4 regions of the Brumicola nitratireducens FR1064 genome follow, and region 4 is predicted to be linked to each of the others. Evidence: predicted binding sites of a transcription regulator. Region 4 holds the regulator's gene; each other region holds the start of a gene.
The links. The regulator FNR, encoded in region 4, switches genes on or off when oxygen is low (the NO sensors DNR and NnrR bind a similar motif). The targets are predictions, from matches to a motif close to TTGATCTAGATCAA.
Positions count from the first base shown of each region.

Region 1: the regulator FNR is predicted to act here: its motif matches at 4,100-4,113, upstream of GNIT_RS00130 (OmpW/AlkL family protein).
Region 2: the regulator FNR is predicted to act here: its motif matches at 2,157-2,170, upstream of GNIT_RS03255 (Hsp20/alpha crystallin family protein).
Region 3: the regulator FNR is predicted to act here: its motif matches at 5,577-5,590, upstream of hemN (oxygen-independent coproporphyrinogen III oxidase).

Region 1 is NC_016041.1:25,927-34,009, forward strand. Features, by position in the region: gene GNIT_RS00100 (LysM peptidoglycan-binding domain-containing protein) at 1-91, shown strand, start outside; gene dprA (DNA-processing protein DprA) at 184-1,401, shown strand; gene GNIT_RS00110 (DUF494 family protein) at 1,404-1,880, shown strand; gene GNIT_RS00115 (DNA topoisomerase family protein) at 1,883-2,506, shown strand; gene tsaC (L-threonylcarbamoyladenylate synthase type 1 TsaC) at 2,549-3,103, shown strand; gene hemF (oxygen-dependent coproporphyrinogen oxidase) at 3,148-4,062, shown strand; gene GNIT_RS00130 (OmpW/AlkL family protein) at 4,255-4,956, shown strand; gene aroE (shikimate dehydrogenase) at 5,160-6,011, shown strand; gene GNIT_RS00140 (gamma carbonic anhydrase family protein) at 6,016-6,546, opposite strand; gene GNIT_RS00145 (LysE family translocator) at 6,646-7,263, opposite strand; rRNA gene GNIT_RS00150 (16S ribosomal RNA) at 7,796-8,083, shown strand, end outside.
Region 2 is NC_016041.1:743,332-751,414, reverse strand. Features, by position in the region: gene GNIT_RS03270 (aspartate/glutamate racemase family protein) at 1-487, opposite strand, end outside; gene GNIT_RS03265 (lactoylglutathione lyase family protein) at 626-1,126, opposite strand; gene GNIT_RS03260 (LysR family transcriptional regulator) at 1,220-2,095, shown strand; gene GNIT_RS03255 (Hsp20/alpha crystallin family protein) at 2,294-2,791, shown strand; gene GNIT_RS03250 (flavodoxin family protein) at 3,084-3,608, shown strand; gene GNIT_RS03245 (hypothetical protein) at 3,630-4,139, shown strand; gene tuf (elongation factor Tu) at 4,619-5,803, opposite strand; tRNA gene GNIT_RS03235 (tRNA-Thr) at 5,870-5,945, opposite strand; tRNA gene GNIT_RS03230 (tRNA-Gly) at 5,954-6,028, opposite strand; tRNA gene GNIT_RS03225 (tRNA-Tyr) at 6,062-6,146, opposite strand; tRNA gene GNIT_RS03220 (tRNA-Thr) at 6,155-6,230, opposite strand; gene GNIT_RS03215 (type III pantothenate kinase) at 6,358-7,083, opposite strand; gene birA (bifunctional biotin--[acetyl-CoA-carboxylase] ligase/biotin operon repressor BirA) at 7,067-8,041, opposite strand; gene murB (UDP-N-acetylmuramate dehydrogenase) at 8,038-8,083, opposite strand, start outside.
Region 3 is NC_016041.1:1,706,156-1,714,238, reverse strand. Features, by position in the region: gene GNIT_RS07420 (SDR family NAD(P)-dependent oxidoreductase) at 15-779, shown strand; gene GNIT_RS07415 (DUF3718 domain-containing protein) at 983-1,381, shown strand; gene GNIT_RS07410 (NADPH:quinone oxidoreductase family protein) at 1,503-2,477, opposite strand; gene GNIT_RS07405 (phosphotransferase family protein) at 2,479-3,537, opposite strand; gene GNIT_RS07400 (acyl-CoA dehydrogenase family protein) at 3,544-4,770, opposite strand; gene GNIT_RS07395 (histidine phosphatase family protein) at 4,805-5,476, opposite strand; gene hemN (oxygen-independent coproporphyrinogen III oxidase) at 5,683-7,035, shown strand; partial or broken gene GNIT_RS07385 (zinc-dependent metalloprotease) at 7,365-8,083, opposite strand, start outside.
Region 4 is NC_016041.1:2,000,939-2,009,021, forward strand. Features, by position in the region: gene rssA (patatin-like phospholipase RssA) at 1-714, opposite strand, end outside; gene ttcA (tRNA 2-thiocytidine(32) synthetase TtcA) at 726-1,625, opposite strand; gene uspE (universal stress protein UspE) at 1,893-2,801, opposite strand; gene fnr (fumarate/nitrate reduction transcriptional regulator Fnr) at 2,978-3,715, opposite strand; gene GNIT_RS08700 (sulfite exporter TauE/SafE family protein) at 3,749-4,411, opposite strand; gene ccoS (cbb3-type cytochrome oxidase assembly protein CcoS) at 4,414-4,653, opposite strand; gene GNIT_RS08710 (heavy metal translocating P-type ATPase) at 4,690-7,098, opposite strand; gene GNIT_RS08715 (FixH family protein) at 7,117-7,608, opposite strand; gene ccoP (cytochrome-c oxidase, cbb3-type subunit III) at 7,721-8,083, opposite strand, start outside.

The sequences.
Region 1 (8,083 bases), 2.0 Mb from region 4:
TATATTTAAAACGTTCGACAATGCGAGTTACGCTTGGATAACGCAGGCTGACAAGCACATGCAGGGCGGAGAATATTTAGGGAAACCTTAATAGCTCGTCACAGCATGTAAAATTTTAAAAACAAGTAGCTAAGGCTACTTGTTTTGTTTTAGGACTGTAATTACGAACCAAGGAAGGTTTATATGATTAATTCAGAAGAAGACATACGCTATTGGTTAGCCTTAACCGCATTGCCTAGTATTGGTATTACAATACTCTTGAAAACGGCAGCGAAGTTTAGCGTAAGCATGTTCGAATTAGGTACTTTGGATAAAGAAAAGTTGGAATCAGTGGGTTGGCGTGCTGAACAAATAGCCTGTTTACGTGAGCCTCATCCTTTCACTCAACGATGCATATCCTGGTTGGCAGCGGCTGACAACCGAAGCATTATTAGTTACCAATGCGAAGAATACCCTGAGCGGCTCAAACAAATCGCTCAGGCTCCGCTGTTGCTTTTTGCTGATGGTGATCACGGTCTACTGTCAAAGCCGCAACTCGCAGTGGTTGGCAGTCGCGCTCCAACACATAATGGTTTAACCAATACTCACACCTTGTTAACCGACGTTTTAATGCAATCCGACTTGGTAATTACCAGTGGTTTGGCCTTGGGCATCGATGCCCGAAGTCATATTGCAGCCTTGGATCTTTGTCAGAGCACGCATGAGAACACACGACTAAGCCGCAGAACCATAGGTGTACTTGGCAATGGAATTGATGTTATTTATCCCAAAAGACATGCGCAGCTATATGAACGAATTCGCCAAAACGGACTCTTGGTTAGCGAGTTTCCGCCAAGCATAATGCCATCACCAAAACTCTTTCCGCGACGAAATCGAATTATCAGTGGATTGAGTTTAGGCACATTAGTCACTGAAGCTAGGATTAAAAGTGGTTCACTCGTCACGGCTAAATACGCAATCGAGCAGGGCCGCGAAGTGTTCGCTATGCCCAGTAATATAAATAATAAACAAGCCGAAGGTTGTCACTGGTTAATTAAGCAAGGAGCAAAGCTATGCGAATGTGCTCAAGATATCTTCGATGAGTTGCCTGAACTAATCTTAAAACACGCACAAAAACAGCAGGCTGGAAAAAAACCAAAACAAAACTTGGCAACCACCAAATTGTTAGATAGTGTAGATAAGGCATCTAATCGTGGTGATGCTCTGCGCTTCGCGGAGCACAGTCAAATAGACGACTCATCTCCGATATTGCAAGCGGTCGATTTTGATGTCACCCCAATCGATGTTATTGCTATGCGCACCGGCCAGTCGATTTCGACATTGTTTGTTGAGTTATTAGAATATGAGTTGCGCGGTTTTGTAGCCTCCACTTCCGAAGGTTACCTTAAATTGAGGGGCTAATTATGTTTGATATCCTCATGTACTTGTTCGAAAACTTAGTACACAGTGAGAGCGAGTTTAGAGTCGACCACGATGAATTAACCGATGAGTTAATAAATGCGGGTTTTCATCACGACGAAATCTACAAAGCCTTAGCTTGGGTTGAAAAGCTGGCGGCACTGCAAAAAACCGACGCAACACCTTATTTGTCTCGAGTGGCTGTTCCCAATAGCACAAGAGTCTACACCGCTGAAGAACAAATGCGCCTGGATGTTCAATGCCGCGGTTTCTTAATCTTCCTAGAGCAAGTAAAAGTCCTGGATATCAGTACCAGAGAAATGGTGATTGACCGCACAATGGAGATTGAATCTGCAGAGTTTTGCCTAGAAGATCTGAAGTGGGTGATACTGATGGTGCTATTTAACGTGCCGGGTAAAGAGTGGGCTTATGAGCAAATGGAAGATCTTTTGTTTGAAGCTCAAGAAGGACCTCTTCATTAATAATGGCTAAGATTGATCACTCCTTATTTTCTGCCGATCAACACGCCCTCGACGAAGCTTATGGTAAATGTCCTGAATGTGAGGGGCAGCTTCTTTTAAAGCACGCTAATAAATCCTCTTTCCTCGCGTGTCAGAACTACCCAGTTTGCAAGCACACACAGCAATTACATAAAAATGATGTCACGGTTCTTAAAGTGATGGACGGAACCACTTGTCCTGAATGCGCAGAACCTTTGGCAGTAAAAAAAGGCCGATATGGTATGTTTATCGGCTGCACTGGCTTTCCGGACTGTCATTTTATTGCTACCAGAGACATGGTAACTAAAGATGGTGTTGTTAAAAGCAACACAAATACAGCAGATGCCAACGGAAACGAGCAGTCTGCGGTAGCATTATCTTGTCCAAAATGCCGTCGTGGCACATTAGTAAAACGTCAAAACAAGTTTGGTAAGTATTTTTACGCTTGTGACGACTACCCAAAATGCAAATATATGGTAAATTCCCTCCCCGTTGATAAGGCCTGTGAAAGTTGCGGTTGGAAAGTGCTTGTGCAGGTCGATAAAAATCACCCCGAAAAAGGATTAATTTGTCCGCAGGTGAACTGTCAGCATAAACAATCACTATAATCTTTATTATCCACTGCAATTTGTTATTTTTGGGACCTTTTTATGCAATCGCTTATGCAGTCATTTGAAAATGCTTTTCGTCATCATCAGTGTTTTGCCTATCCTACAGAGGCCGTTTTTGGCTTAGGGTGTGACCCTCGCTCGGAATCGGCGATGATGGAAATTCTTGGCTTAAAATCTCGTCCAGTTGAGAAAGGTGTGATCTTGATCGCTGCTAGTTTCGACCAGCTGAGGCCGTTTGTGCACATAGATAAGCTGCCGCTCGAACATCAACAAAAGGCATTCGACTCTTGGCCCGGCCCTTTTACATGGTTGTTGCCCAAAAGCGAACTTACGCCTAGTTGGGTAAGTGGCGATTCAGATCTCGTGGCAGTTCGAGTCAGCAATCATCCATTGGTACAAAAAATGTGCCTATTGGTTGACAGCCCAATGGTATCGACTAGCGCTAATCCAGCCAGCATGGAGCCTGCGCGCTCAAGCAGCGAGGTACGCTCTTATTTTGGCGATGAATTACTTATTATTGATGGGAGCTTGGGCGAACAACAAACCCCTAGCACGATTATTAATGGACTCAATCTCGAAACCTTGCGAGCATAGCGCAACAGGTTCAATATTATTACATAAGGGTGGTTTTCAGGCCGATGGTATCTCAGCAACAAATTGATGAAGTAAAAGCATTTTTACTCAAACTCCAAGATGATATTTGTCAAACTTTAGAGTTAGCGGATGGAAAAGGCTCATTTCATCAAGATGAATGGGTGAGAGAAGAGGGTGGCGGTGGTCGTTCTAGAGTGCTAACAAAAGGGTCTGCTATTGAGCAAGGTGGAGTTAATTTTTCTCATGTATATGGCGATAAAATGCCAGCTTCGGCTACCGCATCTCGCCCAGAGTTAGCTGGTCGTCGGTTTCAAGCAATGGGTGTGTCTTTAGTTATTCATCCTCACAATCCTTATGCACCAACTTCGCATGCAAATGTCCGTTTCTTTATTGCCGAAAAAGAGGGAGCTGAACCTATTTGGTGGTTCGGTGGTGGTTTTGATTTAACCCCTTCATTTGCATTTAAGGAAGATTGCATTCACTGGCACAAAGTGGCTAAAGCAATTTGTGACCCTTACGGCCAAGACGTTTATGCAAACTACAAAAAGTGTTGTGATGACTACTTTTACTTAAAACACCGCAATGAAACTAGAGGTATTGGAGGTCTCTTTTTTGATGATCTCAACGAAGACGGTTTTGAAACTAGTTTTGCTTTTATGCAGGATGTAGGCAATGGTTTCCTTGATGCTTACGTGCCTATTTTAGAGAATAGAAAGAATACTTCATACACTCAGAAAGAACGTGATTTTCAGCTTTATCGTCGTGGACGATATGTCGAATTTAATTTGGTTTACGATCGCGGCACCTTATTCGGTTTGCAAACCGGAGGTAGAACGGAATCTATTCTCATGTCGATGCCACCGTTAGCGCGCTGGGAATATAATTATCAACCCTCTCCTGATTCTCCTGAAGGCAAAATCCAAGCGTTTTTGAAACCAAGGGACTATTTAAACGAATAGAAAGCAAGCTAGAATCTGCTTTCGCTATCTAATTCCATTGACGTGGATCAAGTGAGGGCGTAAGAATCTTCGGTAACTTCTAAAGCTTAATCCAGATCAATAATATTAATTTTTCTCGCATTAGGATAGGCGCCATTAAAGGCTAACGCCTAAACAGTTTCTATCCTTTGTATAACTTAAGCGAGAACTCATATGAAAAACACGTTCAAAAAAACAGTCCTTTCTGGTGCTGTACTGCAAGGCATCGTTTTAGCCAGCTTGGCTCTATCTGGCAGTGCAATGGCCTATGAAAAAGGCGACTTCATTGTTCGCGGTGGCTTTACTAATGTATCCCCTAACGACGATGCATCAAACATTTTTGCCGGTGGCTCCGACTTAGGTGTGAGTGTGAATGTCGATAGCAATACACAAATCGGTTTGAACCTTGCCTACTTCGTAACCGACTACGTCAACATTGAAGTACTAGCGGCTACGCCATTTAAACATGATGTTAACTTCAGTGTGGCTGATCCCTTGGGCACAGGCAATCAATTAGGTGAAGTTAAGCATTTGCCACCGTCAGTGACAGCTAACTATTACTTCATGGACTCGTCATCTGCTTTTCAACCTTATATTGGCGCGGGTCTTAACTTTACGATTTTCTTCGATGAGAAATTTACAAATGCTAATAAGACAGCCGGGTTAACTGACTTAGATTTAGACAACTCTTTCGGTCTAACGGCGCAACTCGGTGCTGATTATAAAATTGATGAAAAGTGGCACTTAAATGCATCTGTTCGTTACATTGATATTGATACAGAGGCAAGTTTCAAAGTTGGCGACGCAGATGGCTATGTTAGTGATATCCAAATTGATCCAACGGTTATTACTGTGTCCTTAGGCTACACTTTTTAATTTTGATTAAGCTTTGAATAAGTGAAATACAAGGCCTGATTTCGGTAACCTCCTGAACTCAGGTCTCTCACTTTCTTCTAAATACCCATTTTGATTTCGATATCGGTATTATTGTTGAGGCAATAAAACCGTGCACAGGGTTAATTTTAATTAGCTTTCATGTATCCTCTTGTCATGTATTCCAATTTAAAGTTAAGAACTTCGTGCCAGAAAATTCCACATCTATTAAAAAGCTCGCAGTATTCGGCAACCCAATTGCGCAGAGTAAATCGCCGCTAATTCATCAAATGTTTGCAGAGCAGTTTAATATGACAATTAGTTATGAGCGTATTTTGGGAGAGGAACTTACTTTCAAAGACCAGTTAACTGATTTTTTTGCTGACGCTAATGCGGTGGGCGCTAACATCACTATGCCTTTCAAAGAAGCGGCAGCCAACTGGGCGCATGAGAAATCGACAGGGGTAACAAAAGCAAATGCTGCGAATACTTTAATTAGGCAGCCGAATGGGTTTCGTGCTGAAACAACGGACGGCAAGGGCCTAGTGTCTGACTTGTTGCGAAACAACATATCTTTAACTAGCAAAAAGGTGCTGCTAATTGGCGCTGGCGGAGCAGCTCGCGGAGCTATCGAAGATTTATTGTCTGAGCATCCAGCTCATATATACATAAGCAATCGAAGTGCATTGAATGCGCAGCGGCTAGTTAAAATTGCTCATGATAAAAGAGTAAGCGCAGTGACTGAAAATGAATGCCAAGAACTGAGCGTTGATGTGATCATTAATGCTACGTCACTCAGTTTGAATGGTAAATTTCCCGCTGTAGGGGATGCTATATTTTCTAGTCACCCTGCGGTTTACGATATGGTCTATCAAGATGCAGATACGTGTTTTATTAAAAAAGCAAAAGCACTCGGCTGTACAAAGGCGTTTGATGGATTAGGTATGCTGGTGGGTCAGGCTGCCGAGAGTTTTTATTTGTGGTTTGGTCTACGACCCGACGTTGAGCCAGTGCTCGCGCGTATGCGACAAGAACTGACTAGTAGTACAAAATTGTAGGGTGCTATTGTCCCAGATACTCGCGACTCAACTCAACGTAGTTAATAGCACTCTGTTTTAGAAAAGCCATTTCAGCGTCATTTAGCAGTCTCTTTTTAACCGCTGGATTGCCGACATATAAATAACCACTTTCCAGCACCTTGTTTGGCGCGATTAATGATCCCGCGCCGATAAAAACATCATCTTGCACAACAGCGCCGTCCATTATAATGGCACCCATTCCAACTAAGATTCTATTTCCTAACTGACAGCCATGCAGCATACACTTATGCCCAACGGTGACATCGTCACCAACAATAAGTGGAAAGCCCATTGGATTTTGCTTCGACTTTCGCGTCACATGCAATACCGAACCATCTTGGACGTTAGTGCGCTTTCCAATTCGAATAACATTAACGTCACCTCTTGCTGCAACCAATGGCCAAATGCTGCTTTGCTCACCTAAACTGATGTCACCCACTAATACCGCGCTTTCGTCTATATAGACAGAACTGTCAAACGTCGGAGTGATACTGCGATAGCTACGAATTGCCATGAAAAACCCTTGTACAAATAAAATGCGATATCAAAGTATAAAGAGTATAAAGGGCTCAGAGTGAATTAAAAAGAGTTTAGGCAAGATAATGGGGTCAGGTTAAGAAAGCGCTAACCATATCCCAACACCCGCTAATAAACTCCCCGCAATCCTATTTAGCCAAACCGCGTTGTTTCCGCGATTTAGCAGGCGTTTTAAGCCTTTGCCGCCATTTGCATATATAAGCATGCAAATGATTTCGCTCAGCATGATGATAATAAGTAGGACTGAAAACTGAAGAGCTATAGGTTTATCTAGTGAGATGAATGGGGGAAGTATTGAAACCATAAACGCCCAACCTTTCGGATTGGCGACGGCCGTAACGTAGCCTTGAGAAATAAGGTTCTTAGCAGAAAGTTGACTATTGTTAATATCGTTCTGTGACAAATTTGCATTGGCTCGCCACATTTTAATACCCAAATAGACGAGGTACGCTCCACCTATCCATTTAAACCAAGAGAACAACACTGGATAGTTGAGCATGATACTTGCCACACCTAGTACCGCCAGTATTGCAACTGTTGCAACTCCAAAGACTTCACCAAGCATCATCCACATTGTCCTTCTTACACCAACACTCATGCCTAATGTCATTGCGAGTGTCATGCACATACCAGGAGTAATAGAGATAAAAAACCAAGTTGGGATAAAAACGACAAGGATAGCTATATCAGGCATAAGGACTTATTTCGGAGTGTTTGATTATGTAATGTGCCTCTATTATTCATCAATATGATAAGAGTTACATTATAATAAACGTCAATCGTTAAGTTTATTCAGAGAATTTGTTCTCAAACTGTAAGTAAAAGATGCTTTTTTGAGCCTTTCGTACTAATAACCAACAAACGAGCATAAAAATTACATTTTTTTGCAAAAGGGGCTTGAACAAGTGTTTTTAATCTGTAGAATGCGCGCTCTGTTCAAGGGAGGCAGCCAAACAGCAGTTTGCTGGTTCGCACGAACAGGATGTTTTAGGGCAGTTTGAATTGGTTTTATCGTTTACTTCGGTTAAAAATAAATTCAAATTAAATTGCAAAAAACCTTGACAATAAAAACGATGCAGGTAGTATACGCATCCCGCTTGAGACGGCACATAACGTGACTTTCAAGCCGCAAAGAAGCTGGCATGTTCTTTAACAATTTATAACAAGACAATCTGTGTGGGCACTCATTAAGAGTGTCGACAACAAAAAACGATTTACAAAAAATTTAATTGAAGAGTTTGATCATGGCTCAGATTGAACGCTGGCGGCAGGCCTAACACATGCAAGTCGAACGGAAACATGTCTAGCTTGCTAGATGATGTCGAGTGGCGGACGGGTGAGTAATGCCTGGGAATTTGCCTTTGTGTGGGGGATAACCATTGGAAACGATGGCTAATACCGCATGATACCTACGGGTCAAAGGGGGCTTCGGCTCCCGCGCAAAGAGAAGCCCAGGTGAGATTAGCTAGTTGGTGAGGTAAAGGCTCACCAAGGCGACGATCTCTAGCTGTTCT
Region 2 (8,083 bases), 1.3 Mb from region 4:
CGGAAATCTGTTCGCTTTCATTTGGCGAAATGACTTCTATACCAAACTTTTTCTCAAACCGGTCTTTGATATAGCTTGCTTGCATAACTGGCTTAGTGCCTAAAATACCTACTTTCGTCAGCCCCGCATTCTTTATTGCTTGTCCAGTTGGATCACTGATATGAATAAAAGGAATACTCACCACGCTATCAATATTATCAAGAACACAATGCATCGTATTGCTAACGCAAATAAGCATATCAGCGCCAGCTAATTCTGCACCTTTTGCTTTCGCCTCAATATACGTGCGGGCTTCATCCCACAAACCGTTTCTAACGTAATATTCAATATTGCCAAAATTAAGACCTTGGATCAGTGTTTCCCCAATTTCCCAACCACCTAAGCGCTGATTAACAAGCTCGTTAATCATTCGATAATATTCAGACGTGGCTTGATTACTCATACCACCGAGAATGCCGATAGTTTTCATTTTGGTTGGGCGCATCATACTAATTCCTGTGGGCGTTGAGCTATTCTGTTTTCGTGGCAGAGTGTAACTCACTACACCTGCAAAGTGCACATATCAGAATTCAATTGCGACTTTACTTTGCAAGTACAATGAAAGTACATTGCTGCCTCTAATTAGTTAATACGCGCCATCTGAATACGTTAACTCATAGCTATGGCTATATATTTCAAGAATATTTCCAAACGGGTCTTCCATGTAAATCATTCGGTAGGGTTTTTCACCTGGATAATAGTAACGTGGCTTTTCCATTCTTTTTTTACCGCCTGCCTCGACTATTTTCTCAACTAATTCTTCTAAATTTGGGTCTTGAACGCAAAAATGAAATACACCAGTTTTCCAATACTCAAAATTATTGTCTGGCTGCTGTTGGTTAGTAAACTCAAACAGTTCAACGCCAATACGGTCACCTGTAGACAGGTGGGCTATCTTAAATTGCCCCCAGTCCGCACCGAAAACATCGGTACACATCTCGCCAATTGGACTGCTGTCTTCGATGATAGTCGTTGGCACCATTATCTGATACCAACCTAAAACTTCAGTATAAAATTTAACAGCTCGTTCTAGGTTTGGAACGGAAATACCTATGTGTGAAAAAGATCGTGGATATGCTTTACTCATGCTCTCTACCTCTGGTTATTAGTTGATTGAATTATAGCGGGCATGTTAAGATTAAAAAATTATCATTTATTATATAAATAAGTATATTTTGTAATGATTAATCAAACCTTGTTAAAGACATTTTGCACTCTGGTAGAGAATGGTCACTTTACTCGTACGGCCGATCGCCTCGCAATGACACAATCGGGTGTTAGTCAGCACATTAAAAAACTTGAGCAGCAACTTGAAGTGCCTTTGTTAATTCGCGAAGGAAAGTCTTTCTCGCTTACCAATGCGGGTGAGCAGTTATACCATCAAGGTAATGAACTTTTAAAATCATCTGAAGACTTAGAAAGGTTGATTAAACACGACGAACCGCATGAAGGGGTCGTTAAATTCTCCTCTCCGGGAAGCATAGGACTGCGCCTTTACCCATTTTTATTAAGCCATCAATCAAATCATCCAAATTTGATAATCGACTATACATTTGCACCAAACAAAAACATTGAACAAGCGCTAGCAGAACGCAAAATTGATTTAGGTCTGCTTACTGATTTAACCAAAGTCAATAATTTGATTAGCAAAAAAATTGCGGTTGAACCCCTAGTTTTAGTAACGCCAAAAAATATAACTTCAGTGGATTGGAAACAGCTAATACAACTGGGGTTTATTGCACATCCAGACGCTGCTCATCATGGGAGATTACTATTGAGCGAAAATTTCAGCGAGTTTGAACATGTTAAACAATTTACGCATAAAGGGTTTTCAAACCAAATTAGTTTAATACTAGAGCCGGTTAGCCGAGGTTTCGGGTTTACGGTTCTGCCTCTGCATGCCGCAAAGGCATTTCATCAGCAAGGTTTGATCCGAATTCACCATCTAAATAAACCAGTAAATGAAAACCTTTATTTATGCTTTAATCGACAAGCAATAAAATCAAACCGAATAAAATATATAGAAAGTTATATCACAAGCTATTTAGCTGCCTAATACTCCCTTCACATCAATCTAAAAAAATATTTCTCCTACAACTTAGTTTTAAGCTCAAAGTTTGATTCTAGTCAAACATAAATTTTCATAAATTAGTTTACTAGCTAAGCAGGGTTAACTGTAATTACCCAATGGTGACAGCAGCGCTTAACCAACCATCTTTTAAACTAGTTTATAAATAAACATCGGAGAATCATTATGTCGAATATACAAAGTAGAGAACAAACCAGCCCAACTAAACAAACAGGTTTATTTCCTATTGATATGTCATGGGATCATATGGACAGAATATTCAATAATATGAAAAGTCATTGGCCATTTCGTATGACAGACGAAAATCTGTTCAAAACAAGTGATTTAAACCTAAGCCCCAGCGTAGACATAAAGGAAGACAAAAAGAGTTACGAGATATCAGCTGAATTGCCGGGCTTAGAAGTTGGCGATATTAGCTTAGACATTTCAGATGATATCCTCACCGTTAGTGGTGAAAAGAAAACGGAAAAAAAAGAGGACATAGATGAAAGCTATCATGTAATGGAGCGCAGATACGGCTACTTTAAACGCAGCTTCAACTTACCCAATAGTGTGGAGCAAGACAAAATAAAGGCCGAATTTAAGAAGGGAATCTTACATATTACGCTACCTAAATCTAATCATGCTCAAGAGGCGCAGCGAAAAATAAAGATTAACGATTGAATCTGATTTGTATGGTAAATCAATTTCGTTAGATTTAAGCACACGATTTTGCGTTGTTATACTGCGTTAAAACACAGGGCGGCACATATAAATTTAACTGAAATTAATATGAAGATAAAAAGGCTGATGAATAATATCAGCCTCTTCGTTACCCATTCAACAATGCCTAGCTATCGCAGGAAAACGTGAGTAAAAATAAACAGAAGAACCACTCAAGTTTTGTCATAAATATTAACTATACGTTAAGTTTATTGGAAAAAACCAACCGAGACCAAAAAATAGGGATCGACTAATGAAAACAATGATTGTTTACTATTCGCTTTCTGGCAATACAAAAAAACTAGGCGATTTTCTTGCAACAAAGCTTTCTGCTGATAAAACCCAGATTGAAGAACGTAGTAAAAATACTAACTTTTTTACCATGCTGCGTTTGATGTATCAGGTTTTGCTAAACAAGCCGAGTAAAATTCGTTCATTTGGTGCTAACCCCTCACAATACGACCTAATTATTTTAGGAACGCCTGTTTGGATGACGAGACTATCATCTCCAGTAAGGGCATTTATTAATCAAGAGAAATCTCACTTTAAAAAAATAGCTTTTTTTTGTACTGAAAGTTCCTCCGGAGGAAATGCAGTTTTTAAAAGTATGTCAGAGTTATGTGGACAACAGCCAATTGCAACGCTTGAAATGACACGCAGTGACATGGTCGATTTAAACAATAACCAAAAACTGTCTGACTTCATTGATGTCTGCCGAGGGCGAATTGAAGAGTGCAGCACCGGAGCAGTTGATCACAAACCGCATCATATGGCTTGATAATAATCAGAGGTGTTAGTTATGAGTACACGAAAAAAAGTCACATTAGCTGCAGTACTTGTCGGCTTAACCCTATTCTCTTCACTAACATGGTACAACGTAAAGTATTCCATGGAGTTTGTGCCTTCCTTTACAATTAAATCTGAAAACTCAATATACAATCTATTAATAGCTACGCAAGGAAGCGCATACAAAAGATCATTGGTTGACGGCGTCATTGAACAACTTAAAAATCGTCCATTTAATATTACGGTAATTGATGTATCTGCTTTAGCAGACGTAAACACTGAAGAGTGGACTGCCATTGTTATTTTACATACGTGGGAAAGTTGGAGACCTCAACAGGATGCAATGTCATTTGTTCATCGTAATCCAGACGCAGACAACACTATTGTACTGAGTACTTCAGGTCAGGGAGATTTAAAAATAAAAGGAATAGACGCAATCACATCAGCTTCCAATATGGCGGATGTGGATAAGGATGTGGCCAAAATCATGCGTAGAATTGACTTATTAGTACCAAACGGCTGATATTTTGATGGCCTCAAAAGAATTAAAATTGCATACGAGCTTGCATAGTTAAGCCACACTTGCGTGATAAGTGTCATCGGGTGACGCAGAGTAAGCCTTCGTTCCTGCAAACCTTCAAACGGCAAGGACGCCGTTTGAGAGCGGCCAAGGATGGCGAACAGCGTGTTTGTGTGATAAGTGTTATCGGGAGCAGCAGGCGGGGCCTTTTCCCCACACAAACCGTCTAATGGCAAGGATGCCATTAGCGAGAGGCCAAGGATGGCGAACAGCGCGTTTGTGTGATAAGTGTTATCGGGGGGCGCAGAGTAAGCCTTCGCTCCTGCAAACCTTCAAACGGCAAGGACGCCATTTGAGAGCGGCCAAGGATGGCGAAAAGCGTGTTTGCAGGAGCGAAGGCTTACTCTGCGTTCCCCGATAACACTTTTTCTTAAGCAAAAAAAGGCGCTCATTGAGCGCCTTCTTCGTATTTGCAGTCGGTATTATGCGATGACTTTCGCAACAACACCAGCACCTACTGTACGGCCACCTTCACGGATTGCGAAGCGTAAACCTTCGTCCATCGCGATGGGTGCAATCAACTCTACTACGAATTTCAAGTTGTCACCTGGCATTACCATTTCTACGCCTTCAGGAAGCTCTACAGCGCCTGTTACGTCAGTTGTACGGAAGTAAAACTGTGGACGGTATCCTTTAAAGAAAGGAGTGTGGCGACCACCTTCGTCTTTGCTCAAGATATATACTTCAGCTTCAAACTTAGTGTGTGGGTTGATTGAACCTGGCTTCGCTAGTACTTGACCACGTTCTACGTCTTCACGCTTTGTACCACGTAGAAGAACACCAACGTTCTCGCCTGCACGACCTTCGTCAAGCAACTTACGGAACATTTCAACACCAGTACAAGTTGTCTTAACTGTGTCTTTAATACCAACGATTTCTACTTCTTCGCCTACTTTAACAATACCTTGCTCAACACGACCCGTTACTACTGTACCACGGCCTGAAATTGAGAAAACATCTTCGATTGGAAGAATGAATGGCTTGTCAACGTCACGCTCTGGCTCTGGGATATAGTTATCTAGAGCTTCTGCTAGTTCGATGATTTTTGCTTCCCACTTCTCGTCGCCTTCTAGCGCTTTAAGTGCTGAGCCTTGAATAACGGGTAAATCGTCACCTGGGAATTCGTATTCTGTAAGAAGTTCGCGAACTTCCATTTCTACCAATTCTAGTAATTCTTCGTCGTCTACCATGTCACATTTGTTCATGAATACGATCATGTAAGGGATACCAACCTGGCGACCTAACAAGATGTGCTCACGTGTTTGTGGCATAGGACCGTCAGTTGCCGCAACAACCAAGATACCGCCGTCCATTTGAGCAGCACCAGTGATCATGTTCTTAACATAATCGGCGTGTCCAGGACAATCTACGTGTGCATAGTGACGCTTAGGCGTATCGTATTCTACGTGTGACGTAGAGATAGTGATACCGCGCTCGCGCTCTTCTGGAGCGTTGTCGATTTGATCAAATGCTTGAGCGGAACCGCCGTAAGTTTTTGCTAGTACCGACGTGATTGCCGCTGTAAGAGTTGTTTTACCGTGGTCAACGTGGCCGATAGTACCAACGTTTACGTGTGGTTTATTACGTTCAAACTTTTGCTTTGCCATTTTAAATATTCCCAGCAACGTATAAAAAATTAATTTTCAATGAAGTAAGGAAGGAAGATTAGGATGTGGTGCTGATAGGCAGATTCGAACTGCCGACCTCACCCTTACCAAGGGTGCGCTCTACCAACTGAGCCATATCAGCAACGTTAATGGAGCGGGCAGCGGGAATCGAACCCGCATCATAAGCTTGGAAGGCTTAGGTAATAGCCATTATACGATGCCCGCGTTCCTAATTCTCGTCCCCACTTCATAAGAAAGTGGTGGAGGGGGCAGGATTCGAACCTGCGAAGGCTGAGCCGGCAGATTTACAGTCTGCTCCCGTTGACCGCTTGGGTACCCCTCCGAGATTGATGGTGCCGACTACCGGAGTCGAACTGGTGACCTACTGATTACAAGTCAGTTGCTCTACCAACTGAGCTAAGTCGGCACTGCATCAAGTGGGTGCGCATATTAAAGAAATGATCGGCATGTGGCAATAGCTAATTGCGAAAAAAACACATTTTTTTGTACTTTTTTTTAATATGGCTTTTTTTAACGCAATTTATTGATAATTTTTAATCAACAAACAAGGTTAAACCTTCTAAAACCAGATTTTCACACTGAATAATATTTTTAACATCCAGATTTAAAAATAGTTTTTTATCGCCGCCAGTCAAAAATATTTCAAATTTTTTGACATTTTTTTTCATTTCTCTCTCAGCCATCAGTAGAGTGCCTAAAATTTGAGCAGTACAACCATGGTCAACACATAGCGGTGTGTCCTTACCAAAGTCTGTTAAACCGAAATTTTCCTCACTTCCAAACACGCGCTGTGTATTTTTAAACAAACTTTGCTTGAGTAAAGAGAGTCCAGGAACGATCCATCCTCCGAGGTGAACTCCGTTTTGTACCGCATCAACTGTCATAGCTGTACCAATATCGACGACTAAAAAGGTTTTACTTTGACTTTTTTGCATACATGCGAGCATCGCAAGCCAGCGATCGACCCCCATATTTGATGGAGTTGAATAAGAATTTGTTAAACCAAATGCGCTTTTTTGGGTTTCAGCAATAAACAACTGAACATTATTATCTGCACAGATAGATTGAATAAGGAGAGTGACGTCTTCTTTACCTACATTGGAAAGGTAAACACGACCAGCGGCTTGAATCGGTGTTATTAACTCACTAGCATCACGATAACGTGAAATGTAAGCAATACCGCGTTCGTTCGGATCATATAGCGCTGATTTTATAGAAGTATTGCCGACATCAATGCATAAATTAGCTTTTTCTAACACTGATTTCTCCACCGTGATGCGGTGTGACTTTACCTGCATTTTCTAGCATTAAAGCCCCCCCTTCATTTATACCTTTACTTAAACCGTGAATTCTATTGCTACCAGACTCTAAATAAACGTATTCATTATAAAATAAGTCAGCTTCTCTCCATTCAGATAAAAATGGGGCTAATCCTTTTAATTCAAATTCTGTGAGCATTGTAGTTAACGTTAAAATGATAAGTGCAACTAATTCATTTCGGTCAACTGGTTTTTGGGTAATGCTAACTAGGTCGACGAATGGTTGGTCAATTTCACTGACGGCATTGGGTAAATCAACGTTGATACCAATTCCAATAACCGCGCTTGCATCAGAGCCAACTTGCCCCTCTACTTCAACTAAAATTCCTGCGAGTTTTCTGCAATTATGGAAAACGTCATTCGGCCACTTTAACTTGCAGTCCTTTATGCCCATGGTCTTTAGTGAGCGATTAATTGCAATACCAACTAGTAGTGAAAGCCCAGCCATTGACTGGTAACCGCCTTTAAAAGTCCAGGCCATTGACATATAAATACTTGAACCAAAGGGTGAGACCCAAGTTTTACCGCGTCTTCCACGACCGTGCGTTTGCGCTTCGGCCAGACAAACATAGCCTTTGGGTAATTGGTGCAAATGCTCTTTAACATAAGTATTAGTTGAATCAATGATGCTGACTACCTCAACAACATTTGTACTCTGTTGGCCTAACAACGCTGATATCTTGTTTTGATCTAATAGCTGCAGTGGCGACGCTAAACGATAGCCTCGTCCTTTTACACTAAACACATCTAAGCCTATATTGGTCAGATACTTGATATGATTTGCGACGGCACTGCGACTCACTCCGACCAGTTCACCTAACAGCTCACCAGAGTTAAAGTCACCGTTGGCCAATTGCTTTATTAGAAGGGAGCGAGTTTGAGCTGCCTTTTTCCTCATAACACTATCAATCCGCTATTGCCTACTAATCTGACTTCATTT
Region 3 (8,083 bases), 290 kb from region 4:
ATAAAGGAAGAAAAATGGATAGTTTATTAGATTTTACAAACAAAACCGCGATTATCACTGGCGCGGCAAATGGTTTCGGTAAGAGGCTTGCCATCGAACTAAACAAACGAGGTTGTAACTTAGTACTCAGCGACATCAATAAAGAAGGCTTAGATAATACTGTTGACAGTCTAGTCATTTCTGACAGGGCATATTCATTACTAGGCGATGTATCTGATGAAACCAATTCAAAACAACTCGTGGAGCTTGCTATCAGCAAATTTGGCAGCCTTGATATTGCGGTTAATAATGCCGGAATTGCACATGAAATGGCGGCAACACATGAACTTACTGAATCGATCTTTGACCTTCAATTTGCGGTAAACGTAAAGGGTGTCGCGTTTGGTATGAAGTATCAAATTCCAGCTATGTTAAAAACTGGCCATGGTCACGTTCTTAATATTAGCTCTTTAGCCGGATTAGGCGGCGCGCCCAAAGCAGGCGCTTATGTTGCTGCAAAACATGCAGTAACCGGCTTAACCAAAACAGCAGCTGTTGAGTATGCACGCTACAATATTCAAGTAAACGCAATATGCCCTTTCTTTAGCCCAACGAATATTATGGATGTTGAAGGACTGAATACTGAGGAAGCAAGAGCTATGTTGGCAAAAGGTTCGCCCATGAAGCGTCTTGGCGATCCACAGGAAATGGTCAACGTGATGCTATTAATCTTGTCACCTGGAAATACGTATATGAATGGGCAAACTATTGCGATCGACGGTGGAGTGACCGCCTGGTAAGGGCTACAAGAAATAATAAAGATAAATTTCAAAAAAGTTAAAAACACACAAAAAAGTTAACCACTTGATTTTGTTGGTTTTACTTTAAAACCAACAAAATCAAAGTATAACTTAAAATACCTTAGTATCCAAGTACTGACTGAACAACTGCATTTTAATGCGTATATTCACTTCGAACCCAAAAATTGAAAGGTGTAAATATCATGTTGAAAACGAAATTATACGCACTTGCAGTTGCTATCCCGTTTGCTTTAAGTTCAGCTCCTACTCAAGCGAGTGATGTTGAATCGGCATTGGCTAATATCTGTAGTATCGTTGTTGCGGACGATAAAAGTGAGTTACGCAAAAAAATCAAAGGTGTACGTTCTAGCTTTAGACTACAGTTGAAAGATTATTACACAGGCATTAAATGCAATGGTAATAGTATGATACGCGAAGCTGCATTGAACAATGCCATTGAAGCCGGAACGCTTTTGGTTAAGAAAATGCCGAAGAAAGATTTAGAGACACCAGAAGAAGATGGTAAAACCCTTCAGGCTTGGTTAACTGAACAAGGTTTAGCAGACAATCCAATTGCTGTTGCCCTTCAGGAACGTATCTAATACGTTTTTGAGCAACCATTTTGAAAACAGTTTCAACATGGTAGACGAAGTATCCTTCGTCACTAAAGGCGACTCGAAAGAGTCGCCTTTTTTATTTTAAATATTCTAAAAATCAAAAAAGTTAAGGCGTAATAACTACCTTCCCTTTCACCTTTCTATCCGTTACTTTGTTTATAGCATCAACAGCATCAGCTAACGCAAAACGCTCATCGATAACCACTTTAATTTGACCTTGTACGTACCAGGTTAATAGCTCTTTCATATTGGCCATAAAATCTTGCGGCTGGTGTTGCGTAAATGAGCCCCAAAAAACACCGACAACTGAGAACCCTTTCACTAATGAAAGATTGACTGGAAACTTAGGTATTTCGCCACCAGCGAACCCAATCACCAAAAGCCTACCATTCCACGCCATGCTGCGAGAACACGTGTGAAACATCTCACCACCCACACATTCATAAACAACGTCGACACCTTTGCCTTTCGTGTGCTCTTTAATAGCGGCCTTTAAATCTATACCAGTATAATTGATACAAATATCAGCACCGTTATCCTTTGCTACCTGACACTTTTCGTCCGTTGAACAAACAGCAATGACTTTCGCGCCCATTAACTTGCCAATTTGCACTGCAGCCAAACCTGTTCCACCAGCAGCACCGGTAACTAGCAAAGTATCAGAACTTGATAAATTAGCTCTTTGTTTCAAAGCATGATGCGCCGTTGCATGCGCAGTGACCAAAGCAGACGCCTCATCCAGCGGGATCCCATCAGGCACTGGAATAACGTGGGTTGCTGGTAATGCGACTTTTTCAGCATAGCCACCCAACATACATAGACCGATCACTTTCTGACCCACTTTTAAATGAGCAACGCCCTCACCGATTTCAGCAACAGTACCCGCAACTTCACTACCAGGAATAAACGGTAGGTCAGGCTTCATTTGATATAAACCTTGAACCAACAAGCTGTCAGGAAAATTAACGCCAGCCGCCTCTACATTAACGACGACCTGGCCTTTAGCTGCCGTAGGATCGGGCATGTCTTGAAGTTTCAATTCCGAAACAGGGGCAAACTCGTTGCAAACAATTGCTTTCATATTAGTAATCTTCCTTTATGGCTCGCACTGCGAGGTTTGATAATGGTGTTAATAGTTGTTCGAGCTCCAATGCTTTTGGATTTGAGGCATTTCCGTCTTTGCCGCGTTTAACCACGCCTTGGACTATTGAGAGTAATCTAAAAAAGCTAAATGCGATATAAAACTGCCAGTTGTCTATCTTGCTTATACCTGCTCGCTGACAATACAATGCAACATAATCCTCTTCACTTGGTATCCCCAACTCTTCTCTGTATATTCCTCCCAAGCCAGGCACATTTCCCATATTGGCAGGTAATCTCAACTGCATACATTGATAAGCTAAATCGGCATAGGGATGCCCGAGAGTCGACAGTTCCCAATCAAGAATGGCACATAAATTCTGGCTGTCATGCGAAAATATCATATTATCTAAGCGAAAATCACCGTGCACAATTGAAACAAGGCCATCACCTTCTGGTAAATTTTCACCTAACCACTGGATCAGAAATTCTGCGTTAGGGTTCTCTTCAGTTTTTGCAGCAATGTATTGTTTTGTCCATCGGTCTAACTGACGAGCAAAATAGTTACCCGGACGACCGAAATCACTCAAGCCCACTTCCTCAGGATTAATACTGTGTAAATGCACTAATGCCTGATTCATCTGATCATAAACTTTTGCTCGCTTTGAATTTGGCGACTCACCAAAACAAGGCCTATCGTCTAGGTCGGCTAATGAGGCATTCCAAAAAATATCACCCGCCACAAAAGTCATGATAAAAAACTGGCTGCCAATAATATCGACGTCGGTGCAAAGATGAATTGCTTTTGGTACGGGAACATTCGTATTTTGCAAAGCAGCAATGATGCGATACTCGCGGTCAACTGCATGCGCTGATTTAAGCAAATGGCCAAGTGGTTGTCGGCGCAATACAAATTCACCGACGCTGGTTGTTAATTTGAAGCTCGGATTTGATTGACCACCACTGAATTTTTGCAGCGACAATAGCTCACCCACCTCAGGCACATTGCTATCGCAATATGCTTGAAGAGAGTTTAGGTTTGGCGTTATCTTAAAGCTCATCTGTTTCTACGACTGATTTCTTGCTGACATTTGCTGAACTAAGTTCCGCCCCAATTGCATCATGTGCACCTGATCAGGACCATCAGCAAGACGGATAGTGCGTGCGTAAGCCAATGTTGCACTTAGCGTTGTGTCTTGTGATGTTCCGGCAGCCCCATGGATCTGAATGGCCTCATCAATCACTTCACATGCCATTTTAGGAGCAACAATTTTAATTGCAGCGATAATGTTTTTAGCCACTTTATTGCCATATTTATCCATATGATCCGCAGCTTTGAGAGTGAGTAATCTTGCTTGCTCAATTTTACAATACATTGTCGCTAAACTTTCGCGCACTGATTGTTGCTTGCTTAGTGGTTGGCCAAAAGCAATACGCTCTTCAACACGCACACATGCTTCATCTAATGCTCGTTGAGCGCAGCCAATAAGACGCATGCAATGATGAATTCGCCCTGGACCTAATCGACCTTGTGCAATTTCAAAACCTTTACCTTCGCCCACCAACAGGCTGCTTGCTGGAACTCTTACATTTTCAAATAAAATCTCTGCGTGACCAACAGGTTCATCTAGGTATCCCATAGCAGACATTGGGCGCACGATAGTCACTCCCGGTGTATCTAAAGGAACTAAAATTTGCGACTGCTGTTCATGACGAGCAGCGGATGTATCGGTTTTACCCATGACCACCATAATGCGACAATTCTCGTTCATGGCTCCGCTGGTATACCATTTGCGACCATTGATCACGTATTCATCACCTTCACGCTGAATAGAAGTCTCAATATTGGTCGCATCAGATGAAGCAACGGCTGGTTCCGTCATTGCGAATGCTGAACGAATTTCACCATTGAGTAGAGGTTCTAACCACTGTTTCTGTTGTTCAGAATTACCATACTTCGCCAACACTTCCATATTACCTGTGTCTGGTGCGCTGCAGTTAAATACTTCTGAACTCCACAACACGCGTCCCATCAATTCGCATAACGGCGCATACTCAAGATTAGTAAGGCCAGCACCGTATGGCAGATATTCACTGGGTAAAAACAAGTTCCATAAACCGGCTTCTTTTGCTTTTACTTTTAGGTCGTGCATTAGCTGCGGGGTTACCCATGGATTCTCGGATTGATGGACTAAGTCATGGTAAATTGTTTCATTCGGATAGATATGCTCATCCATAAAAGCCTGTAATTTTTCGATATTATTTTTGGTTTTTTCAGTGTAATCAAAATTCATATTCGCCCCATGCGTAAGCTGGTTATTGAGTTTATTAACTATAAGTAATTAATGATTTATGTTCCGGCAAATCTAAATGCCCCACATTATTGAAACTGCTTAATTGAATACCATCACGGTTAAAGAAAAAATGATTGATACTCGTGTTCTTGATTTGTAAATTGAAATTAACTGTTTTCTCTACCGTCAATCCAAGCATATTCATCATGGTGATAGCAATTGCGCCGCCGGAACTTGCCACAAGTACATTCTTATTTTCTGATGCACAAATTCGTTCTACAGCGCCTGCTACTCGCCCCGTAAATTCACTCCATGACTCTGGAAGCTCTTGACCTATCTCTTGCTTAGACCAAGCCAGCATTGCATTCTTTAGCAATCGATAAAAGTCAGCTCTTGGCGCGTCACCCGCTGGACGCATTTTAGGATTCAATGCTAAGTACGAACTTACAACAGCATTAAAATCAAATTCATTCCAGCCTGCGTCGGTAATAACAGGTATGCTACTTTCGCCGCCTTTTTGAATGCCAGCCGCCGTTTCTTTATGCCGACGCATATCACCCGTTACCACGCTATCAAATTTAATGTCGCGATGGGCGAAGTATTGTCCTAACAGGACCGATTGCTGATGTCCTATTTCACTCAATTTGTCATAGTCTGCTGCACCAAATGACGCCTGACCGTGACGAACGAGATATAATTGAGCCATGCTTTATTCCTTTTATGTGTAAACAAAATGTTAGGTGCTTTAGCAGCATAAGGGTAATTGATTGTTTTGATATAGGGTTATTCATGAATTGTATGGAAACCTGTTTGAGATCAATTATTGCTCAACGACCTTCACTTATAATCTGGCATCAATTAAGTAATAGTGAAAATAATGATATGTCTAAGCTTGAGTATTTCGATAAGAACGTGCTGAATAAATACAATACCGCAGGGCCGCGATATACATCCTACCCAACTGCGCTGTCATTTCACGACGAATTTAGTGATCGAGACTTTGAGTTTCAGATAAAGCAAAAATCGACCAGTAAGAGCGCTCAGCACTTATCACTATACCTACATATTCCTTTTTGCCATTCACTTTGTTACTACTGTGGATGCAATAAGATAGTCACCCGTCATAAGCACAAAGCGGACCACTACCTTGAATATTTGTTTACAGAAATCACGCATCGCGGTGCACAGTTTTCAGGCTATCAAGTTACTCAACTGCATTTAGGTGGCGGCACTCCTAGCTTCTTAGATAAACAGCAATTAGCCAGACTCATGGCACATCTGCAAAGTCACTTTCTTTTTACTGAGAATATCGAAGCCAGCATTGAAATCGACCCTCGGGAGATTGAATTAAGCTACATCGATGATTTAGCTGACATCGGTTTTAACCGTTTAAGCATTGGCGTGCAGGATATAAATAAGGAAGTGCAGGAAAAAATCAATCGGGTTCAGAGCACAACATTCATTGCCTCCCTTGTAGCTCGAGCGAAAGAATTAGGATTTTCATCCATTAATTTGGATTTGATCTACGGCTTGCCTATGCAAACTTTCGATACATTTTTGGCTACTTTGCAAAAAGTCATCGATATTGACCCAGACAGGATCTCACTTTTCAGCTATGCCCATATGCCTGCGCTTTTTGCTGCACAGCGAAAAATTAAAGATGAATGGCTGCCTAACGCACACGCTAAATTTGATTTGCTAAGACTCGGTATTGAGTTTTTAACCCACGCAGGGTACGTGTTTATCGGTATGGATCATTTTGCAAAGCCCAGTGACGAGCTAAGTAAAGCCTTAAAATCAGGTCGTTTACATCGAAATTTTCAAGGTTATACACCAAAGCAACATAACGCCCTATTGGGCTTAGGCGTTTCTTCAATCAGTAGTATTGAAAACGTGTATGCACAAAACGAAAAAGACTTGAAAAGTTACTATCGAGCAATCGAAAAGAATCAATCTGCCCTGGTAAAAGGGCTGGTTTTAAACGCTGACGATGAGGTTCGACGTGCCGTCATTCATTCATTGATGTGTAACTTCCAAGTCAACAAAGAACACATATCAGAGCAGTTTGGTATCAACTTTGACAACTATTTTGCTCAATCAATTGCGGATTTACATACATTTGAACTAGATGGACTAATATCCATGACCGACACTCATATCAATATTGCGGACCGTGGCAGGTTGTTGGTCCGCAATATCTGTATGAGCTTTGATCAATACCTAACTCAGCCTGCGCATCAAATGCGCTACAGCCAAGTTATTTAGTAAGCAGACTAAATGGGTGAGCCTGGTGGTAATTGCTTAACTGCAAAACTGCCTAGCCATTCATTTGATGTCCAATAGTGCTCGATGTATTTTGACAAAACCTTGCCCTGCTCACTTTTGTCTTTCTTAGCTAGCCAAGCCTGATAACTCAGCAATTCAGCCTGCATCACCAACTTAACTTCCGGCGATAGTTCATCAGCTTTTAAAACATCAAAGAAAACGTTTAACGCCACTAGCTTAATACGTTGCTCTAAAACGTCAGCTGAGCGCGTCTTTACCAAGTTCTCAAATACCATATTCACTACTTTTTGAGGACTGGGAATGCTGCTATCAATTGAATGTTGATAAGCTAAGCGATTTAGTCTTATTGGCTCTAGCAAATTAGTGATTGAATAACCTGAAGCAGCTTCAGCGGCGCTCACAGGGTCAAATGCGATCCCCATTCTGCCGTTAGTGCTCTCTCTATATCTACTGCTGCCGTAGGCTTTAGGATTTATCAGTTTTGTCAGAGCAGGTTGTATTGCCAGATAGCTCGCAGAGGCGCTATCAACTATCATTTCAGCCGCTTTGAGCTGGTACTCCCCAGCAACAAAAGAATTACCTTTCACTGGTGAATTAAGCTCTTTTTGCTCATATTCATAAATCAAGCCTGACACTTGCTTCACCAATGCGTCGAGTTGATAGCGATGTGAGTAATAAATTGGTACCAAGCGTTCCTCTAGCGATGACAAGTCGGCGCCAGCTGGCAGTGAGTTAACACCGAAATTACTTAAAGCAAATTTTCTAAGCTCACTCATTCGGATAAACTCGTCTATTGGACTCTTACCGTTATCCCATAAATGGCCATCGCTAGATGCGCGCTTTGCAATTCTTGCATCAGGGTCTGATTTATACAAAAATCCACGTTCTCTTGCTTGCGATACTAAATCGCGCAACGCTTTACTTTCGTCTGCACCAGAAAAATCTTGATAACCATAAGCAATAACGTACTTATCCCAGTCGCCAATTCCCTGTTCATAGGCACTCTCCAGTGAAATTTCGCCATCCT
Region 4 (8,083 bases):
TAATGAACTACTCATAACACCTACAATCCCCGGAGGCGTTCTTTTATTCGGTTTAGTGTCTGGTGAAAACCATTTCTTTATAAAGCCATCGCTTGCTCTATCTAGCATTTCATCCGTTTTTCTTTGGTTTTCTTCGTGCTCACGTTCACAAGTTTCAATAAGGCGTGGACGGAAGTCTGCGCTCAAATTGACAGCAATAACAAAATCAGCGCCCATATGTCTGCATTGATTCACAGGAACAGGGTTCACGACGGCGCCATCAACTAACCAGCGACCATTATGTTCTACGGGGCTAAATAATGCAGGTATTGCGCACGATGCTTGAATAGAATCACCAACTTCACCTTGATTAAAAACAACCTCTTTACCAGAGTAAAGATCAGTGGCTACACAAGCAAAAGGCAAGTTCATTTCTTCAAAGGTAGAAGCACAAAAATCTTCTCTTAGTTTGTCAAATACCTTTTGTCCGCTAGCAAGTCCACCACGTCGAAAACCGACACCCAGTAGCTTAAACACTTGCCATTCGGTTAATGTATTTGCCCAAGCTTCCAGCTCATCAAGTTTTCCACTTGCAAAAGCAGCGCCTACATATGCTCCAATTGAACAACCCGCGACAATATCTATCTGAACGCCAGCTTTTTGCAAGGCCCTTATGATGCCAATGTGAGCCCAGCCTCTCGCAGCACCAGCACCTAGTGCAAGTCCAATTTTCATATTATTCCTTGTTATATATTTGCAATTTGTATCACAAGTGAATCATCGATATTGGTCGATGAAATTTCTTCACTATTGAATTTATATTCTTTCTTTGGTGCACTGCGGTCTATCGTTAATGTGTCAAAATCGAATAACTGCTTATCTGCCATCTGACTTGGACTGATATTTTGAAAAGATTTAAATAAATTCTCTATTCTGCCCGGCGTTTTTTTGTCCCAATCAGTGAGCATCGCTTTAATATTTTGACGCTGTAAATTTTCTTGAGAACCGCACAGATTGCACGGAATTATGGGGTATTCATTGAGCTCAGCGAATCGAACAATATCTTTTTCTCGGCAGTATGCCATGGGTCTAATGACAATGTTTCGCTTATCGTCAGACAGTAGTTTAGGAGGCATTGATTTTAATTTGGCACCATAAAACATGTTTAAAAAAGTTGTTTCAACCATATCATCCATATGGTGCCCAAGTGCAATTTTAGTTGCGCCTATGCTCTCCGCAAACGAATATAAACTGCCACGACGAAGTCGAGAACACAAACCACAGGTGGTTTTACCTTCGTCAATCTTAGCTTTCACAACTGAATATGTGTCTTTATCGATAATGTAGTAGGGGATATTTTTTGATTCTAGGTAGTTAGGTAAGACATGCTCTGGAAAGCCGGGTTGTTTTTGGTCTAAGTTGACTGCAATAACATCAAAATGAATGGGAGCTGATTTTTTCAGACTGAGCAAAATATCCAACATGGCAAATGAATCCTTCCCACCACTTATGGCGGCCATCACAACATCCCCATCCTCTATCATGTTGTAGTCGTCTATAGCTTTGCCAACGTTTCTACGTATTTTTTTTGCTAATTTATCGTTACTGTATTTTAGCTTTTGGTTAAAGCCTGTTTCTTCACTCATTATGCATTCCGACAACCCATAAGCTGGGTCAATTCATTCAAAATAAAAACGCTGGTCTGTGTATGCTTCCATAGAATACAAAAAAATATGGCGTTTTTCGATGGGTGTCATTTTAATGCTTGTGAGCTTGGTAAGCAATTAACAAAGAGGCGTTAAGTTAAACGCTTTAAGTATTTAGTTGAGAAAGCGAGTAGAGAAAGCTTCTGCCTAGGTCGCAATAGCTTAATTTTCTGGCATAAGCTTGGCTCTTGCTAATATCAACTGAATTTAATTTGTTTTTACAATCAAGGTATCGCAATCAACTGAGTCAATAATAAGCTCCGCTGTATTACCTAGGAGTGCGGCGGTTAATCCTTTTCTTCCAACTGAGCCAATAACTACGAGGTCGGCTTTATATTGCTGGCAAATGGCTGGGATCATATCTTCGGGTAATCCTTCCTGCACATGTATATTAGTATCGTTGACCTTGTATTTCTCAGCCAGTGTATTTAATTGTGTAGTATGTCTTTCTTGCACCGTTTTATTGTAAATTTCGGGAGAAAAACTAGGTACTTCGACCGTTACTTGGACCGGTGCACCAGCATATGAGTTGGCAAAATGAAGATTCGCATCAAGTAGCTGAGATAACTCATATGCTGTTTCAGCCACTTTATCACTCAAGAATACATGTTCATCATCTTTAGCCGAAACACCGATTGCAGTCAGTATAGTTGGTTTTTGTGGCCATTCGTGAGACTTTACTAAGAGTAAGTTAACAGATGAGTTTCGAGCAATGTGCCAATCTGCAGCAGTAAATAAACTAGAAGAGAGTAATCCATGCTTCTTAGTCGCTTTTATAATAAGGTCACAACCATAATCACTGCAGGTATTTATTACCGCTTCATGTAATTTTTTATGCCACACAACAACTATGTCAATCTTAACTTTACCTGTTAGGTTGAGTTGTTTTATTTGAGCCTCTATCTTTAATCTTTCTTGTTCAACCATGGCCTCTTTCATATTGACACGTGCTTCGCTGTTAAGCACTGCGGTCATATCGTAAGATTTATCATAAATACAGGAAAACACGATTATTGTAGCGTCTGTTCTTTGCGCAAATTTCAGCGCACGCAACACCGGAGTTTGTTGTTCGAGGGTGGGGTCGGTAACAGCGAGTATTTTTTTACACGTAAACATGATTTTCTCCAACACTGATATATAAGTTTGTAGTGTGGATGCTTTTTGTTCAATACACCAGTTAAGCTATTGCCGCAGATCAAATAATTGCCGAAAAAAGTTAAAAGTTTAGCTCTATTAAGTTCTGCGCAGAAAGAGCCAAAATAACAGAGCACATGAGATGTTTACTATTTGCACTAACAAACGTTAGTAAAGTTAATTTCCATATCGGGTAAACGCTGCCTAATTCCATCAAAATTAATAATGGATATTAATTTGCCATCAACTTTTATTAATTCTTCTTTTTGAAAGCGGGTTAATAATCTACTGATAGTTTCCACCGTTAAGCCAAGGTAGTTGCCTATTTCATTTCTGGTCATGGATAGGTTGAACTGTTTTGCAGAAAAGCCTCTTTCTTCAAAGCGCTGCGATAAATGGCTCAAGAAGTGCAATAACCGCTCTTCTGCGCTGCGCTTACTGAGCAACATCATTAAATCATGGTCATGTTTAATTTCCGCACTCATGAAGCGCATTATTTGCTGTCTTAACTTTGGAAATTTCACCGACATCTCGTCGAGGGTATCGTAGGGGAGCTCGCATACCATAGCCGTTTCTAGGGCCTGGCTAGAACTGCCGTGCTTATTGTCTTTTAATGCATCAAAGCCAATAATATCGCCAGGGAAATGAAAGCCGATAATTTGTTCAACACCATCTTTATCGCTAACGTATGACTTAAACGAACCAGAGCGTACAGCGTACAAAGAATGGAAATCATCGCCATGGCGAACTAATTTATCATTTTTGTGTAGAGGTTTTTTGCGCTCAATAATGTCGTCTAACGATTCCAATTCATTTTTGTTCAAACTAACCGGCAAACACAAGTGACTAAAGGTACAACTTTGACAGTGAATCGAAAGTTCGGGGGCTTTTGCCATTACTTATTCATCCTTGTTAATTATGCCGTTAAGTTAGCTCATAACTAGGTTTAAGGTCAAGGCCAAAGAACATAGAAGCAACAGCAAAGAGATCGTAATCCTAGTCAATTTATGTTGAAAAATGGGGACTAAAAAGCTTGCTCCTAAACTCGCTGCAAAAAGCGTAGGGAGTGTCCCTACGCCAAAAGAAAACATTACAAGCGCACCTTGCATTGCCGACTCGCTGGCCAGAGACCAAGTCAGCACCGAATAAACCAAACCACAGGGTAACCAGCCCCATATCATGCCATACAGTAGAGTGTACAATGGGTTTTTGAAGGGAATAAGTTTTTTGGATAGAGGGGCTACTTTTCTCCAAAGACTTCCACCTAGTTTTTCTAAGTAAGATAAACCCTTGTACCAATCGCTGATGTAAAGCGCTAATAAAACCAAAAATACAATACTAATAATTTGCAAAAAAGGGAATGCGGATTGAATATTAACGGTTGCAATGCTGCCTATAAAACCAGTAATTGCACCTGCAATCGTGTAACTGACTATACGACCAAGGTTGTATGAAAAAATATAGGGAAGCTGTGATTGCCCTTTAGGAATTGCAAATGAAAATGCACTGGCAATACCACCGCACATACCGATGCAATGAACACCTCCGGCGATGCCAATTAAGAAAGCTCCTATGTAGTTAATGTCGACCATTATTACTTATCGACAGTGCTTGGCTTCGACTCGTTGCTGTCGGAGCCATTACTTTTGTTTAGTGTAACGATACTCTGATCAGCTTCTTTATCCTGGGTATTGATGTCGTCATCAAACAAAATGCTATAGCCTTGGCGATCGAGGTCTTCAAATTGATTCGACCGAACAGCCCAAAAAAATACAACGATCGCGATACCTACAATGATGATAGCAAGGGGTATCAACACATAAATAATACTCATACTTTCAATAGACTCCGTTACCTATAGGGTTTTATCTTAATCTTTAAGCAGCCGCGTAGAGTTAATTACCACAATGATGGAACTAATAGACATGCCAAGAGCAGCCATCCAAGGCGTTAAAAAACCAGCCATTGCTAGTGGTAAAACTAGCACGTTATACCCAATTGCCCACACCATATTCTGTTTTATTTTACGCCGGGTTCTGTCTGCCATAGCCAACACCAAAGAAAGAGAATCCAATCGTGCGTTAAGCAAAATAACGTCGGCTGCGTTTTTCGCTAAGTCTGACGCATTACCTACGGCCAAAGACACATCCGCTGCCGCTAATACAGGAGCGTCATTAATACCATCGCCAAGCATCAATACTTTTTTACCTTGCTGCTGCATGGTCTTTATTGTTGTTAACTTTTGTGACGGGGTACATTGTGCATAGCTATTATTAATGCCTAACTTGTGTGCTACAAAGCTAACATTTTTTTCGCTATCACCACTTAATATACTTGTGTCATAGCGCTTTAATTTCTTCAGTACTGCTGCTACGTCACTCTTTATTTGGTCAACTAACCAGAACGCGGCGACAACAGCGTCATTTTTAGTAAGTATCACTGTGGCATTATCAAGCTCATTAGCTAAAGGTGGGCACCCAGTTAAATTAACAAAGTTAGCTGAACCTAGTTTATAAACATGCCCGTTAAGCTTACCTGCAATGCCATTACCAATGCTTAAGCTAAAATCGTCAATTTGCTCGTCTTTAGTATTTATGTTGAGTTTTGCAAAGGCTTTTGCAATAGGGTGTTCGGATCTTATTTCTAATGCTGTGGCTATTGAGAGCAGTTTATCTCGCTGCTGGTCATCAGCAAACCAAGCTCTTTCGATAGAAAACTCTCCACGGGTTAGCGTACCCGTTTTATCAAACACGATGTCTGTTATTTCAGTAAGTTGCTCGAGTGCATCGGCTCGTTTAAGCAATATGCCGCCTTTGTTTAACTTAGCCATTGCACACGTCAAGGCAGAAGGCGTAGCCAAACCAAGAGCGCAGGGGCACGTAGCAACGAGCACAGAAATAGCGATCCAAAATGCATTTGGACCATCTTGAAAGTACCAAAATGTGTAAGTGATAGCTGTAAATGCCAATACAATCGCACCGAAGTGACGGCTAAGTTTGTCAGCCATCAAGGCAACTTTAGGCTTGTTCGCTAATGCCGTTTCCTGCAGCCGTAAAATTTGATTCACCATCGCATATTTAAGCGATGTAGTGACTCTGATAGTAATAACACCTAGCTGGTTGATTGTTCCGCCATATACCTGTGCGCCCTGCTGTTTTTCGACGGACTCAAACTCACCTGTTAGCATCGATTCATCAATGGTTGCTTGTCCTTCAGTGATTTCCCCATCCACTGGGATGATTTCACCGGCCTTAACAAGTACTAGGTCGTTTACTTGTAACTGCTTAGCTAACACGGACTTCAGTTCGCCATCTACCCACTTAAATGCGGTGACGGGAATATGCTTTAACATATTTGAAGATATTTGATTTGCTTTATGACGCGTTCTTTGTTCCAAGTAGCGACTAATAAGCAAGAAGAAAACGAACATACAAATTGATTCGAAATACACTTCAGCATCAACTTGATTGATTGTGATTATCCCAGCGATATAGGTAGATAATATGGCAATGCTAATTGAAATATCCATATTAATCGTTTTTGCTAATGTGGATTTTAAAGCGCTGAGATAAAAAACACTGCCTGAATACAAAACAACAGGGGTAGTTAAAACAAGACTGACCCAATTGAAATAGCGGGTTGTTTCAGCATCCATATCGCCGAAGAGATCGAAATATTGAGCCATGGCTAACATCATCACCTGCATAGTCATGATACCCGCTAGGCCGAGCTTTTTTAGATAACTTTTCTGTTCATTTTGAAATGACGCTTCATGTTTATCAGCTTGAAAGGGAAGTGATTCATAGCCAATAGTTTTAAGCTTGCCAAGCAGTTGTGAAAGATGAATTTCATCATCATTCCATGTAACCATCGCTCGCCTTGCACCTACGTTAACAGCAACCTGTTTAACGCCACTTACTTTTGCCAGTTGCTTTTCTATAAGCCAACCACAGGCCGCGCACGTTATACCTTCAACAGTTAACTGAATTTGTTTATCTTTACCGCTATCAAAAACAAATTCTTCTTGCAGTTCCGGCTCGTCATAAACCGCAAGTTTACTCATCGTATTGTCAAGCGCAGAATCGCCTTTTGCTGCAGGTTCAGTCCGGAATTCGTAGTAACTCTCTAGCCCGTTATCGACAATTGTGCTCGCCACGGCTTGGCAACCTGGACAGCACATATAATGTTTATTATTGAGAATAGTGACGGGGTATTTGTCACCCTCTAAATTTGGCAGCCCACAATGAAAGCAATCACCTTTTGAAATATTAATAGCCATTGAGTATGGGTACCGCCATTATGGATTAAAACTAGTCGCTTTCGATGTCGGTAAGGTAATGGTTTTTTGAACCTTCCAACTCTCGTCAAGTGGAGTAAGTCGTAACCGCCATTTTCCTTCTACGCTGGTATCGTTTTGAGCTCTGTAAATCCCACTGGCGTCGGCACTTAACAACACAAAAAAATCTCTCTCTTCTAGGGTGACATGAAAAAAATCTAGTTTTAATGCCTCTCTGGTTTGCGGTGCACCTGATAAAAATTCAACGGAGATGACATCGTCCGTTATGTTTAATCTAGTGCTGATACCGAGTGATTTTGCTTTCTCAATTTTATCTAATCTAGCATTAATTGATTTGCCTTCTTTGTAGTAGTCATCAACTACAAGACTGTTGGTACCATCCGTTGCGAAATTGACTACAATGCCGCCAACGATAAATGATGAAACGGGGATACAGATTAGAAACCAAGGCCAAAACTGTTTATACCAAGGCTTAACGTCTAGTTCTTCCATAATGCTTTAACTCTTTTTTTACTTGCGTGAATTAACTATGCTGTCGGTGGGAGAGTATACGGAATTGGGTAAAAAAAAGCCTCGTCATTACGAGGCTTTTTGAGTCGTATTTTTACTTTATTTGAGACAGGCTATAAACATAAGCTGCAACGACATGCACCTTGTCTTCACCAAGCGTCTCTTTAAACGCCGGCATAACACCGTTGCGCCCATAATAGAGAGTTTCAGTCACAGTCTTCTGATTGCCGCCATATAACCAGATATTGTCTGTCAGGTTAGGAGCACCGATCATTTGATTGCCTTTACCATCCATTCCGTGACAGGCTGCGCAAACCACGAATCTGGCTTTGCCGGCTTCTTTTAAGCCTTGATCAACGTCACGACCACTTAGGCTCAAGGTATATGCTACAACCTCGGCTACGCCGTCTTCACCCATGCTGTTGAGCCAACCAGGCATTGCGCCGCGACGACCTAA